Regions from separate parts of the Peribacillus muralis genome, predicted to be linked through region 3. Evidence: riboswitches for the same ligand, from Rfam matches in the RefSeq annotation. Region 3 holds a riboswitch; each other region holds the start of a gene.

The links. A riboswitch is a leader RNA that binds a small molecule or an ion and turns the genes downstream of it on or off. The one in region 3 is predicted to bind S-adenosylmethionine.
Region 1: another riboswitch for S-adenosylmethionine. It lies ahead of ABE28_RS06625 (Fur-regulated basic protein FbpA); the one in region 3 lies ahead of ABE28_RS21775 (methionine ABC transporter ATP-binding protein).
Region 2: another riboswitch for S-adenosylmethionine. It lies ahead of mtnW (2,3-diketo-5-methylthiopentyl-1-phosphate enolase); the one in region 3 lies ahead of ABE28_RS21775 (methionine ABC transporter ATP-binding protein).
Region 4: another riboswitch for S-adenosylmethionine. It lies ahead of mtnK (S-methyl-5-thioribose kinase); the one in region 3 lies ahead of ABE28_RS21775 (methionine ABC transporter ATP-binding protein).

Annotation. Positions count from the first base shown of each region.
Region 1 covers NZ_CP017080.1:1,379,072-1,382,561, forward strand. Annotated here, with positions in the region: gene thiW (energy coupling factor transporter S component ThiW) at 1-17, opposite strand, end outside; gene tenA (thiaminase II) at 27-716, opposite strand; TPP riboswitch at 808-911, opposite strand; SAM riboswitch class I at 1,061-1,165, shown strand; gene ABE28_RS06625 (Fur-regulated basic protein FbpA) at 1,327-1,515, shown strand; gene ABE28_RS06630 (aspartyl-phosphate phosphatase Spo0E family protein) at 1,777-1,971, shown strand; gene ABE28_RS06635 (GNAT family N-acetyltransferase) at 2,055-2,561, opposite strand; gene ABE28_RS06640 (DUF459 domain-containing protein) at 2,779-3,480, shown strand.
Region 2 covers NZ_CP017080.1:2,715,485-2,718,974, reverse strand. Annotated here, with positions in the region: gene ABE28_RS13150 (pyridoxal phosphate-dependent aminotransferase) at 1-910, shown strand, start outside; SAM riboswitch class I at 1,026-1,176, shown strand; gene mtnW (2,3-diketo-5-methylthiopentyl-1-phosphate enolase) at 1,280-2,512, shown strand; gene ABE28_RS13140 (2-hydroxy-3-keto-5-methylthiopentenyl-1-phosphate phosphatase) at 2,519-3,178, shown strand; gene ABE28_RS13135 (methylthioribulose 1-phosphate dehydratase) at 3,175-3,490, shown strand, end outside.
Region 3 covers NZ_CP017080.1:4,469,316-4,472,805, forward strand. Annotated here, with positions in the region: gene ABE28_RS21765 (MetQ/NlpA family ABC transporter substrate-binding protein) at 1-107, opposite strand, end outside; gene ABE28_RS21770 (methionine ABC transporter permease) at 123-791, opposite strand; gene ABE28_RS21775 (methionine ABC transporter ATP-binding protein) at 784-1,818, opposite strand; SAM riboswitch class I at 1,983-2,097, opposite strand; gene ABE28_RS21780 (O-acetylhomoserine aminocarboxypropyltransferase/cysteine synthase family protein) at 2,217-3,490, opposite strand, start outside.
Region 4 covers NZ_CP017080.1:2,719,036-2,722,525, reverse strand. Annotated here, with positions in the region: gene mtnA (S-methyl-5-thioribose-1-phosphate isomerase) at 1-886, opposite strand, end outside; gene mtnK (S-methyl-5-thioribose kinase) at 901-2,103, opposite strand; SAM riboswitch class I at 2,180-2,334, opposite strand; gene ABE28_RS13155 (carbon-nitrogen family hydrolase) at 2,407-3,189, opposite strand; gene ABE28_RS13150 (pyridoxal phosphate-dependent aminotransferase) at 3,289-3,490, shown strand, end outside.

The DNA of each region.
Region 1 (3,490 bases), 1.8 Mb from region 3:
ATTGGGCTAAACATCATGTCTACGACCTATAACGGCCAATCCTGCTCATTTTGAACCATATCCCAGAATAAATATTCATAGCGGGATGTAACCAAGAAGTGCTTTTCCAATCGCTGCAGTTCCTTTTCGGGCATACCTTCCGTCAATTCCTCCAATAAGGTTATCAGCCACTTGTGCGCTTCACCAAATTCTGGGGAGGAATAGGATTCAATCCATTTCGAATAGCGATTATTGTCCAAGTCTTTACCGTTTCGTTCTTTTAAAAGCAAGCCGATTTCATAATAATCCCAAGCGCATGGAAGGAGACAGGCAATCAGGTCGGCCAGTGTCCCATGCTGGGCTGCATTTAGCATATAACCTGAATAGGCAAGTGTGGTGGGAGTAGGCTCGGTATCCTCCAATTGCTTGGAGGTGATTCCGAATTCCAAGGCATATTGCCTATGGATATCCATTTCAATCTGAATCGTTTCATTCAAGATTTCCGCAAATTTTGCCATGGTTTCAACATTATGCGCTTTAATGACTCCTAAAGCGAAAAGCTTGGAATAATCCATCAAATAGATATAGTCTTGCTTTAAGTAATAAGCGAATTTATGCTCAGGAAGCGTTCCGTTCCCGATCGCTTGGACAAAGGGATGTGAATGGTTCCTTTTCCAGATTTCCTTTGCACTTTCATGAAGTCTGTCACTGAAGGTTTTTGATTTAGTATGCTTCATCGTATCCCCCTTAAAATGTATGGAAATGTTTACTGCCAAAATAAAACCCCGTTCCTGAATAACGGAACGGGGCAGATGGATATAAGGAATGGACCTATATCATCCACTTTCCTCCGCCGGTATGAGCCGGTTCAGGTTCAAAGGGTCCGGAATGACTTCCATCTCAGTCTTAAAAAGACTCCCCTAGTGGTGTGTGTTGTATGTAATTACTGACATCATATCAGAAAGCCAAGAAAATGCAACCCGGCTTTGAAGGGGGAGAGAGAAAAAAAGCGGGGAAACAGGTAATTGACTTTTGTGAATTATTGGGATATTATTATGTTCACATCATTTATATAATTGAATTCTTATCCAGAGAGGTGGAGGGACTTGGCCCTATGAAACCTCGGCAGCAGACCCGTATTGGGAACTGTGCTACATCCAACAAGCGTTTGCTTGGAAGATAAGAAGAGCCGTCCGGACCCTGTCAGCCTCTTCTTTAATTGAAGAGGCTTTTATTTTTGCAAAATAGCGTTTAAGGACATAATAGAAAAGGTATATATAATTTGGTGAAAATGAGACTTGTAAAGACAGCTTAGGCTATAAGCGGACAAGGAAAGGAGCCATTTACATGGCAGAAATATTCAAGGGTATCGAGCAGAGAAAGGCGTTGCTGATAGAGGAGCTATTGGCGAAAGGAGTATACAAAACCTCTGATGAAAGGCACCTTTATGATGCCCCTTTAAAAGTTTTGGAAGATGAATATAAGATCGTTATAAATAGGACTGATAGTGAATCTCCTACAGAGTGGATGACATAGCAAGAGGTAAGGCTATCATTTCGTCATAATGAAATAAAATATAAATGGCAAAAGCATTCACAGTGTACATGGGTGAATGCTTTTTTGACGTCTTAAGAGCGGGTGTCACAAAAAATACACATTTGAAAAAGTCATGAGTAATTTGTCACATTTAACGGGTGTGGAAACACAATTTCGCAACAAGTAAATAGTTGATTTTAACTATGAATTTCATTATGATTATAGTGTAAAAATATTGAATTTATGGGAGGTGTATATAAATTGTTTTCCCGAAAGATAACCCCTGAAATAATAGAAGAAAAAAGGCAAGAGATGATTGAATTGGCGGAGAATTTCGGTATAAACAGTCTACTGACGATTCAAGCAAGTCAAGAATTGGACACCCTGTTAAATGCGTTAACAAAGACAAGGGAAGCTGAATATTTTTCTCTTCAGAAAGTGTATAGGTATTTTTAAATACTCTGGTTCAATTAGGTTGATGGACTTCTTCGTGAAAATAAAAAGACTATTGCCTAAGGCAATAGCTTTTAAGTTAATGATTATCCATCAATGCGTTTACCAAGGATGACTAAATCCCGTTCAATGCCATCCAGCTCGGCAACTTGAGGTAAGTGTGCCCATTCTTCGAAACCAAATTTGGAAAAGAGCTTCATGCTAGGTATATTGTGAGCAAATATGAATCCTAATAGAGTCTTTACCCCTAATTTCGGGCTTACTTCAATAGCCTTTTGAATCGAAACCCGTCCGATTCCTTTTCCCCGGAAATAATCATCGATATAGATGCTGATCTCTGCTGTGGAATTATAGGCAGGCCGTCCGTAGAAAGATTGAAAGCTCATCCATCCTGCAGTTTCTCCTTCTAAAGTAATGACAAATAGCGGTCTACTTTCTGAATTATGCTCCTCAAACCAATTAACCCTCGATTGTACAGTTATCGGGTCCGTATCTGCAGTGACCATTCTTGAGGCAATTGTCGAATTATATATTTCCACAATTTTAGGCAAATCCGATAATTCAGCCTCTCTGAATTGTATGTACTCGTTCATCATCTACTCTCCAATCCATTACTTTTTTCAACATCCAGAAGTGCCCATTTCATAAATTTGTTAATGAAATGTGTATATAACCAAATCATCTGAAAGTTTTATATTATCATACACTTTCTCCTCTTTATCTGCCAGTGCATTTTTATTGTTACGAATGCTGATTTTTGGGTATTTAACATATAAAACACTTCTTAGAAAAAGATAAAAGGAGAAATAAATGAAAAAATTAACAGGTCTACTAATGATTGTACTAGTTATTTGTTTTGTAGCATTTGAATTTCAAGCTGCGGAGTCGGACAAGATGCAAAGGGTCATGGCTTTTGGCGATTCTTTAACTTATGGTAAAGGAGATAAGCATGGGGAAGGTTATGTAGAAGGCCTAAAGGATGAATTGAACAATCCTGAGACAGAACAGAAGGTTAGCTTTTGGAATTATGGCATCAAAGGGCAGGAAACGGATGGCGTCATCAAACAGCTTGATGATTACCGCATCCATACTAAATTGGATAAAGCGGACACTTTCATCGTTTATATTGGCACGAATGACTTCATCAATAGCAACGGCGGGGACTTGAAGAAAATAAACGATCGGAAAATCAATGAGGGCAAGCAAGAATATATCAGGCATCTAAAACAGATTACTTCGACACTTCTAAAGGGAAATGATCAGGCTGATATACTGGTAGTGGGTCTGTATAACCCGATAAGTGACAACCGTAAAATTGAAAAACACATACAGGATTATAACCAATCAATAAAGAAAGTAGTGCAACATGATAAAAGGATGGTATTCATTCCTACCGATGATTTATTTAAAAAGAAAAAGAAAGCCGAATATTTCAGTGATACGATTCATCCGAATGAAAAAGGGTATAAGCTGATTACAAATCGGATATTGGCAAGTTACGATTTTAAGTGAAACAAAAATG
Region 2 (3,490 bases), 1.8 Mb from region 3:
TGGCGTCAAGCTCGATCCAAAAAGTGAAATAGCCATTCTTTTTGGCGGTAAGGCAGGACTTGTCGAATTGCCGCAGTGTTTATTGAATCCAGGAGATACGATACTCGTACCAGATCCCGGCTATCCTGATTATCTTTCCGGTGTCGTTTTGGCTCAGGCGCAAATGGAACGCATGCCGTTGAAGGAGGAAAATGCTTTTCTACCGAATTACGAAGCTATACATAAAGATGTGCTCGATAAAGCCAAAATGATGTTCTTGAACTATCCGAATAATCCTACAGGTGCATCCGCAACCGGAGAATTTTTTAGCGAAACCGTATCCTATGCTAAAGAGCATTCAATTTGTGTGGTCCATGATTTTGCGTATGGGGCAATAGGTTACACTGGAAGAAAACCGATTAGCTTTCTCCAGGCAGAGGGAGCGAAGGATGTCGGGATAGAAATATATACACTCTCGAAAACTTACAATATGGCAGGATGGAGGGTCGGCTTTGCTGTAGGCAACAAAAGTGTCATTGAAGCTCTTGAACTGCTGCAGGACCATTTATATGTGAGCCTTTTTCCGGCGATACAGGAGGCTGCAGCAACCGCCTTGCTTGATTCGCAAGAGTGTGTAGAGGAATTGGTGAAGGTGTATGAGGGGCGCAGGAATGTTTTCATCGAGGGGTTACGGGACATTGGCTGGGAGGTTAAAGCTCCGGATGCTTCTTTTTTTGCCTGGCTTAAAATACCAACGGGATTCACCTCCGAGAGCTTTGCCGATCATTTATTAACGCACGCCCACGTGGCGGTAGCTGCTGGAAATGGGTTCGGCGAATTTGGCGAAGGATACGTCAGGGTCGGGCTTCTGACCTCCGAAGAGCGGCTCAAGGAGGCTGTAGGGCGGATACGCAGGTTAAATCTGTTTTAAACTTTAGTGAATCCTCATACAATTAAAAACTTATTGACAAAGTATGGATTACCTGTCAGAATACTAAATAAATTCTTAATCTTTCGAAACTACCATGTACCTATATATCAGCGTTTTCTTATTTTGAGCAGGTGGAGGGACTAGCCCGATGAAGCCCAGCAACCGACCGTAATTCCATTGTAAGATGGGGCGGAATCCTCCGCCGGACTTTCTCGTCCACAGGGCACGGTGCTAATTCTTGCAGCATATGTGCTGGGAGATAAGAAGATGGCTTTTTTAAAGCCTCTTCGTCATGAAGGGGCTTTTACTATTATTAAAGAGTCCGATAATGACTTCGTGAGATTACTAACGTGTTATAGGAGTGATCAAATGAGCGAGATAATCGCCACTTATTTAATTCATGATTTTAATGGGAATCACGAAAAAAAAGCGGAAGGCATCGCCTTGGGCCTGACTGTAGGAACATGGACGGACCTGCCCCAGCTGGTTCAAAAGCAGCTGGAAAAGCATAAGGGTCGCGTCGTCTCCGTATCGCCGCTTTCCGAAGAAGAGGGGGCAAACCGGTACTTCGATCGTAAGGTGTATCGTTCGATCATTAAAATCGCGTATCCGGCAGGAAATTTCTCAAATGATTTGCCAGCCATTTTGACCACGGTCTTCGGAAAACTGTCATTGGACGGTGCGGTTAAATTGATCGACCTTGATTTTATCGGGGATATCGAAAAAGCTTTCCCCGGTCCCAGATATGGCATTACAGGAATCAGGAAAAAGATTGGAGTGTATGACCGGCCGCTAGTCATGAGCATTTTCAAAGGTGTATTAGGGCGTGATCTAACGTTCCATAATGAGCAATTGAAGCAACAAGCGTTGGGGGGTGTCGACCTTGTTAAAGATGATGAAATCCTCTTTGATCAGGGACAGACGCCATTTATTGAAAGAATCAAAACCGGCAAGAAAATATTGACCGAAGTCCATGAAAGTACTGGTCACCGGACGTTATATGCCGTCAATCTATCAGGAAAGACATTCGAGTTATTGGATAAGGCGAAACAAGCGGCAGATGCGGGTGCAGACGCTTTATTGTTCAACGTCCATACATATGGCTTGGATGTATTGCAAGCCCTGAGTGAACATGATCAAATCAAGCTGCCGATCATGGCCCATCCGTCATTTAGCGGAGCGTTGGGCTCATCCTCCTTTTATGGTGTCGGCTATCCACTATTGCTTGGTAAATTAGTCAGGCTATCAGGTGCGGATCTATCATTATTCCCATCCCCTTATGGAAATGTCGCACTTGAAAAAGAGGAAGCATTGGCGATCGCCAGTGCATTGACGAAAGACGAACCTTCATGGAAAGAAGCATTTCCAGTTCCTTCAGCTGGTATTCATCCAGGGATGGTACCCGATTTGATCAAGGATTTCGGACTGGACAGTGTCATCAATGCCGGAGGCGGAATACACGGGCACCCTGACGGAGCTAAGGGCGGGGCAGAGGCCTTTCGTTCTGCTGTGGAAGCCGTCCTTGAAGGAAAGGACCTAGCTGAGGCGGCGTCAAATGAAGAAGCATTAAAAAAAGCGCTTGTTTTATGGGGAGGACTATGAGAAAGCATGAAACCAATCATCTTTTGTGATTTTGACGGAACGATAACCAACACGGATAACATCATTTCCATCATGAAAAAATTCGCTCCCCCGGAATGGGAAAGGTTGAAGGATGACGTTCTTCGGCAAAAAATCAGCATATCCTCTGGGGTTGGGGAAATGTTTTCCCTGCTTGATAGTGACCTGAAGGCAGAAATCATTCAATTCGTGAAGGAGAAAGCACACATCCGGCCAGGTTTCCATGATTTCGTTGAGTATACGAAACAAGCTGGGTTTCCTTTATATATCGTAAGCGGAGGCATGGATTTTTTCATTGCCCCACTATTAAATGACATCTTGCCCACAGGCACGGTTTTTTGTAACAATGCCCACTTTGATAAGAAAAAGATCTATATTGAGTGGCCGCATGCTTGTGATGAGCAATGTAATAATGAGTGCGGCTGCTGTAAGCCGTCGATTATGAGGCAAATGGCTGGTGCGGATGACTTCATGTATGTAATTGGTGATTCCGTGACTGATTTTGAAGCGGCAAAACGGGCTGATTTTGTTATAGCCCGTGATATATTGCTTGAGAAATGCATAAGTGAAGGTCTGCCGCATCGAGGGTTCGAAACGTTTTATGATGTAATGGAGATTTTAAAGCAGCGTGAGGAGGTAAAGTCTTGAACACCGATACGAAGGAGTGGCTGGAGCTAGCGGAAATCAAAGCGGAACTCGCCGAACGAGATTGGTTTATGGGTACAAGCGGAAACCTTTCCATCCGCGAGCCCGATGGCCCAACCTTTTATATTACGGCAAGCGGTAAGGACAAACGAAAACAAACGGATTCCGATTTTTTATTGGTAGATTTAAAAGGAAGCCCCGTCCAGGAGACGGAGCTGAGGCCCTCCGCGGAAACGCTACTTCATACCGTCATTTATGGGAAAACCAAAGCGAATTGTGTACTTCATGTCCACACAGTGGAAAATAATGTAGTGT
Region 3 (3,490 bases):
ACCAATTTCTCGGTATCGCTGCCACTTTTTTTGTCCTTGTCGCTTCCGCAAGCTGCCAAAGCGATCGATAATACTAAAATTAACGCAAATCCTAAAAACTTCTTCATCTTATTCATCTCCCTTTATCTTTTGTCCAATTTGGATGTAATCACATCTCCAATAATCTGAATTATGAAGACGATAATTAGAATAACGATTGTCGCTACGAGTGTAACGTCATTTTGACTTCTTTGGTAACCTTCCAAATAGGCCAGATTCCCAAGCCCGCCGGCACCGATGACCCCTGCCATTGCGGTATAGCCGACTAATGCGATCGATGTTACCGTGATCCCTGAAACGAGGGCGGGCATCGACTCTGGAAGAAGGACCTTCCAAATGATCGTGCTCGTTTTGGCCCCCATCGATTTAGCGGCTTCGATTACGCCTTTATCGATTTCACGAAGGCCGATTTCCACCATACGTGCATAAAAGGGAGCTGCACCGATAATGAGCGCCGGCAGCGCCGCATTCACGCCGATCATGGAACCGACTAGCGCTTTGGTGAATGGAATGAGCAGGACGATCAAAATAATAAATGGAATCGATCGGAATATATTAACGAGAGCACTGATGATTCCGTTCACAACCCGGTTTTCCCACATATTCCCTTTAGCTGTCAAGAACAGGACCAAGCCCAATAGTATCCCGATAAAGAAAGTCGCCACTACAGAGATGCTAGTCATATACAATGTTTCTTTTGTTGCCTCAATCATTTTTTCCCAATCCATATTCGGCAATAATTCTTCAAGCATGAGTGATCACCTCCACGCCTACCTGCTGTGCTTTAACGAATTCGATTGCGCGGAGCATTTCATCCTCTGTGCCGTCAAGGTGAATGAACAATGTTCCATATGAGCCGCTTCTGGTTTGGGATATCTTACCTTGAACGATATTGACATCCAACTCGAAGTTACGTACGAGCTTGGTTATCAACGGGCTTTCCGCATGATCTCCTACAAAAGTCATTTGAATCACTTTACCTTCTGGAAAGCGTTCGAATAAATGGTCCATCGTTTCCTTCGTTTCTTCTGGCTCCGTCACCTGTTGCACGAAACGCTTCGTCATCTGTTCCTGAGGATCCCTGAACACATCGAGGACTGGACCTTGTTCAACGACCTGCCCGTTTTCCATTACAGCCACACGATGACAGATTTTCCGGATTACATGCATTTCATGTGTGATCAACACAATCGTTAACCCAAGCCGCTGATTGATATCAACGAGCAATTCGAGTATGGAATCCGTGGTCTGTGGGTCCAAAGCGGAAGTCGCTTCATCACACAGCAGTACTTTCGGATCGTTGGCAAGGGCCCTTGCGATACCAACCCTTTGCTTTTGCCCGCCGCTCAGTTGTGAAGGATATGCCTTCTCCCTGCCTTCCAGTCCGACCAATTTGATCAATTCGTTGACACGCTTCGTCCGTTCAGTTTTCGAAACCCCCGCAATTTCCAACGGAAAGGCTATATTCTCCTGAACGGTCCTGGACCACAACAGATTGAAGTGCTGGAATATCATGCTGATTTCCTGACGGGCCTTGCGAAGCTTAGCTCCTTTGATTTTGGAAATTTCCTTATCTGCTACGATAACGGATCCTTCAGTCGGTGTCTCCAAGCCATTGAGCATTCTGATCAAGGTACTTTTCCCTGCCCCGCTGTAGCCAATGATACCGAAAATCTCACCTTTATTTATTTCAACGTTTACGTTATTTACAGCCCTGATCGTATCGCTGCTTCCTTTTCCTGTCCGAAACAGCTTACTGACCTTCGTCAATGTAATCATTCTTGCTCACCTCTTTTATCCTATAAAACCTATGAACTTAGTTGCTTTCTCTACATAATCCAGCTTGCGTTTCTTTACCCATGCACATGCTTAGGGTTTCCTAAATTTAAAAATAAAAAAACCTTTCTGCATGAGCAGAAAGGCAGATAAAGAAACTGGCCTTCCTCTCATCTTCCAAAGTGTTTACACTTTGTGTGAATTGGCACCTTTCCAAGGAAAAACCTCCTTGTCGGTTGCCGGGCTTCATCGGGCACATCCCTCCACCTCTCTTGATAAGAGCTAATATATAGAATATTTCGTACATCATTACGTTCATTAGTATGGAGAAATTTTATCACAGATAAAAAAGGAGTGCAATGTATAATATTTCTAGAACAAAAAATATCAGGACTTTTTACTTAAATCGATTTGGATGCCAGTGAAACGATATCCGTCGCTTTTTCGATGGCCTGCTCTAAATCCTCTATTAAGTCTTCTACGTTTTCTATCCCGATGGATAGCCGGACTTGATCGGCACTCACCCCTGATTTTACCAGACCTGCATCATTCAGCTGTTGATGGGTGGTGCTGGCAGGATGGATGATTAAACTTTTCGCATCGCCGACATTCGCTACATGTGACCATAATTCGACTGAATTGATGAGCCTTGCCCCTGCTTCACGATCTCCCTGGATTCCGAAGGTCACGACGGCCCCCGCTCCTTTAGGCAAATATTTATCGGTAAGCGGCTTATCCGGGTGATCCTCATCAGCTGGATGTGATACCCATTTCACGGCAGGATGATTTTTCAAGTATTGAATGACGGTCTTCGTATTTGCAAGATGCTCCTTCATTCTGACATGCAGCGTTTCTAGGCCAAGCGTAAACTGGAAGGCACTTTGGGCACTTAGGGCAGGACCTAAATCACGAAGCAATTGCACCCTGGCTTTTGTAATGAAGGCCGCAGGACCAACTGCCTCGGCATATACCAAGCCATCGTAGCTTGGATCAGGCTCCGTAAAGCCAGGGAAGTTCGGCGAGTTCCAGTCGAATTTGCCTCCATCCACGATGACACCGCCTAATGTCGTTCCATTACCCAAGAGCCATTTCGTAGCGGAATGGATGACTATATCCGCTCCAAAATCTATCGGTCTGCAAAGGTAAGGTGTAGCAAAGGTGTTGTCGATGATCAAAGGTATGTGGGCTTCATGGGCGATTTTTGCCACTGCTTCGATATCGAGGACCCGCAAACTGGGATTTCCAATCGTTTCAGCGAAAATGGCCTTCGTTCTTGGCGTAATCGCCCTCCTAAAATTCTCAGGATCATCGGGAGATACGAACTTCACTTTAATTCCGTATTTAGGAAGGGTGTTTTCAAAAAGGTTATACGTGCCCCCATATAAGGTAGAGGCAGAGACGATTTCATCCCCTGCACCGGCAATATTGAGGATTGACAGGGAAATGGCAGCCATTCCGCTTGCAGTTGCCAATCCGCCGATACCGCCTTCCAATAACGCCATCCTCTCCTCGAAAACGCTGACCGTCGGATTATGGAGCCTAGTATATATATATCCCGTTTCCTTTAAACCAAATAAATTGGCTGCATGATCCGTATCTTTGAACAAGTATGCATTGCTTTGATAAATGGGAACGGCACGGGCTCCGGTTTCATCTGCTTGCAGCCCGCCATGAA
Region 4 (3,490 bases), 1.8 Mb from region 3:
CGGCTCCATCTCGTTCTTCAATTGGAATGGAAGCACCCGATTCGAGAGAGAGGTCGAAGGTGCTTGATGGAGCCGCCACATAAAATGGTATCCCGAAGTGCTTGGCTAAGATGGCCAAGCCCAATGTCCCTATTTTATTGGCTGTATCTCCATTTGCTGCAATGCGGTCGGCCCCGACTATAATGGCATCGATTTCCTTTTGGTGTATCGTATGGGCCGCCATGTTATCAGAGATCAAGGTGACGTCAACCCCTGCTTGCATCAGTTCCCAAGCGGTCAATCGCGCACCCTGCAGAACAGGTCTGGTTTCACAGGCATACACTTTCAGCGGGAAATTCCGTTCTTTAGCAAGGTGGAACGGAGCCAGGGCTGTTCCATAGCGGGCAGTGGCAATTCCACCGGCGTTGCAATGCGTTAATACGGAATCCCCTTTTTCGAATAGCGATAAGCCATGCTCCCCGATTTTCCTGCACATTTCTTCGTCTTCCGCAAAGATGGCCTTAGCCTCGAAAACAAGTGCTTCCTTGGCAGCTGATATGCTCTGGGCCTCCTGCAAAATATTCTTCATTCTCTTCAATGCCCAAAAAAGATTGACGGCAGTGGGCCTTGAAGAGGCGAGCCTCTCGATATGTTCCGTTACATTTTTTTTGAAATCGGCTAAATCCGTTGCAGCTTCCTGCTTGGCACCAAGTGCCACCCCGAATGCAGCGGTCAGTCCAATCGCTGGAGCGCCGCGTACCTTCAATGTCAGGATGCTGTCATAAACATCCTCGACTGAATGAAGATGAATAAACTCAGTGATGGCAGGAAGGGCTTGTTGATTCAATAATGTGATATGGGTATTTTCCCATTGTACCGAATATGGTAATGGTGCTAACGTCGTCACGTGCAGGTCTCCTTTTAGATGGGTGAATAAGAAGTCAGCGTTTGTTGCTTTACCAAATCAATGACCGCTGGAACATCTAATTCTTCCCGTTTTTTTATTAACAAAGCACCGAGGTTCAATGTCGCCGTTTTGGCTGCGATTTTCGTTTCTTTATCTTCCATGACATTTAAATCAGCGACATGAGAGAGGCCGATGGTTCTTCTAATCAGTTCACAGCCGGCAAAACCGAATGCATCCCGCTTGAATTTAGTCAGTAAATAGGGGAGATAGCCAGTCACATGGCGGAACGGACTTTTATTCTGGGTGTTCCAAAGTTCCGTATATGTTTTTTCGAATGACCGCCAAAATTGATCGAGATGTGTAAAAATTTCTTCTTTTCCCGCTACATTTCGAGTGACCGCCTGAAAGAGGAGGTTGGCGGTGTATTGACCAAGATCAAAACCGACTGGTCCATAAAAAGCGAATTCAGGATCGATTACTTTTGTTTCGGTTTCACTTGCAAAGATGCTTCCTGTATGTAAATCTCCATGGAGCAAGGCTTCCTGTTCGGTTTCAAAGCTTTGTTTCAGTTTAGCCACTTCCAGTATCACTTCTTGATCATCCCAAATCGTTTTGGCGGCATCCGTCAATTCCACCTCGAAATCACCAGGCAGCTCTTCGAAAAAAGGATCGGTGAAAATAAAGACTTCCGTAATTTTGCAGAGCTCCGGATTCGTGAAGTGCCGTGCCACTTCTTTCTTTGCGGAGGGCTCCAAATGATAATCGGAAGTGTAAAAGGACGTCTTCGCAACATACTCCCCAATATGCTGCGAAAGCAATGGAAACGGATCGCCATCAATAAAACCGCTTCTGACAATTTTTAGGTGTGATAAGTCTTCCATGACCGTGATGGCTAGCTGTTCATCCGAATAATAGACTTGCGGTACGAATTCGGGGCAATAGCTTCGGAAATGGATAAGGGCATTCGCTTCAATGGCAGCCCTTTTCAATGTCAGCGGCCAGCTTTCGCCAAGCACCTTGGCATAAGGGACCGCTTGCTTGATGATTATCCCTTTATTCGTGGCCGTGTCTGTTATATGGAACACATAATTCAAGTTACCATCACCAATTTCTTTACAGCTTAAATTGGCATCGGCATCTACAAGCCCCAATTTTTTTGCAAGGATAATGGCCGTTACGCTTGTCAATCTTTTGAAATTCGAATGGTTTTGAGTCATTTCTTTCCCCTCCATTAAAAATAAGAATAAAAAAGCCTCTTTCATATAGAAAGAGGCAGAAGTATTAGCTTCGGACCTCTCATCTCCCAGAAAAGTGTTTTCTGGTGGAATTGGCACCGTGCTCTGCGGATTTTGCAATCCGGCGGTGTATCCGCCCCATTTCACAATGGTATTACAGTCGGTTGCTGGGCTTCATAGGGCCTTAATCCCTCAGCCTGCTCTTGATAAGAGTTTATATGTTTTCTGAAATTTTAATCTTCGGGAAAATGATATCAATCTTTTAAATAGTTTGTCAATGGCAAATTAATAATAATCAGGACGGCGATCTTCGAATACCGGTATTTTGCTGCGAGCGCTCGATACTTCGGTGAAGTCCAAGGTGCCTGTCAACAGTTCGCTTTCCTCACCGGCCTCACTTACGATACGGCCCCAAGGGTCAATGATCATGGAGTGACCGGCAAATACATTGTTGACATCCGATCCTGAACGGTTAACGGCTACAACATAGGCCTGGTTTTCGATGGCACGGCTGATCAATAAGCTCCTCCAGTGATCAAGTCTAGGCTTCGGCCATTCTGCGGTAACGAACAGAACTTCTGCCCCGCGAGCGGAATGGGCACGCTGCCACTCCGGAAAGCGAATGTCATAACAAATGAAACCAGCACATATTTTGTCATCAAGTGTAAATAAACCATCATTCTCGCCTGGCTGCAGGAAATGATGTTCATCCATTAACTGAAATAAGTGAAGCTTATCATATTCTTTAACGAGGTTTCCGTTTTTATCGATGATGATCATCGTGTTATATATGCCTTTGTGCGTTTTTTTGGCGATGGACCCGCCAACGATATGGATTTGGTGCTTTCGCGCCATATTTTTTATAAATCCGATCGTCTTTTCGGCTTCTACATCACCAATCTCATTCAATCTGGTCAAGTCATAGCCCGTAGTCCATAGCTCTGGTAAAATTACGATATCGGCCGCTGCGTTTACGGCCTTCTCCACCCATTGTTCAGCATGCTGATAATTGATATCCGGTTGTCCGAAGGCAATATCCATCTGGATACAAGCTATTTTCCATTTCATCAATAAAAACCTCCATAAGTAAAAAATGCTTTACAAGACTATGATAAACATATATCATTTGTGACTAGAATTTCAAGAAATTTCAGAGAAGGTGAATAAATGTTGCAATTCGAAAAATCGAAGCAGCTTCAGGAACTCCCCAAGCAGTTTTTTGCTTCATTGGTCGCAAAGGTCAATGCGATTACTGCGCAAGGGCATGACGTGATTAACCTGGGTCAAGGGAATCCCGATCAACCGACGCCTGAGCATATCGTGAAAAGGTTACAAACAGCAGCTGAAAAAACGATCAACCATAAATATT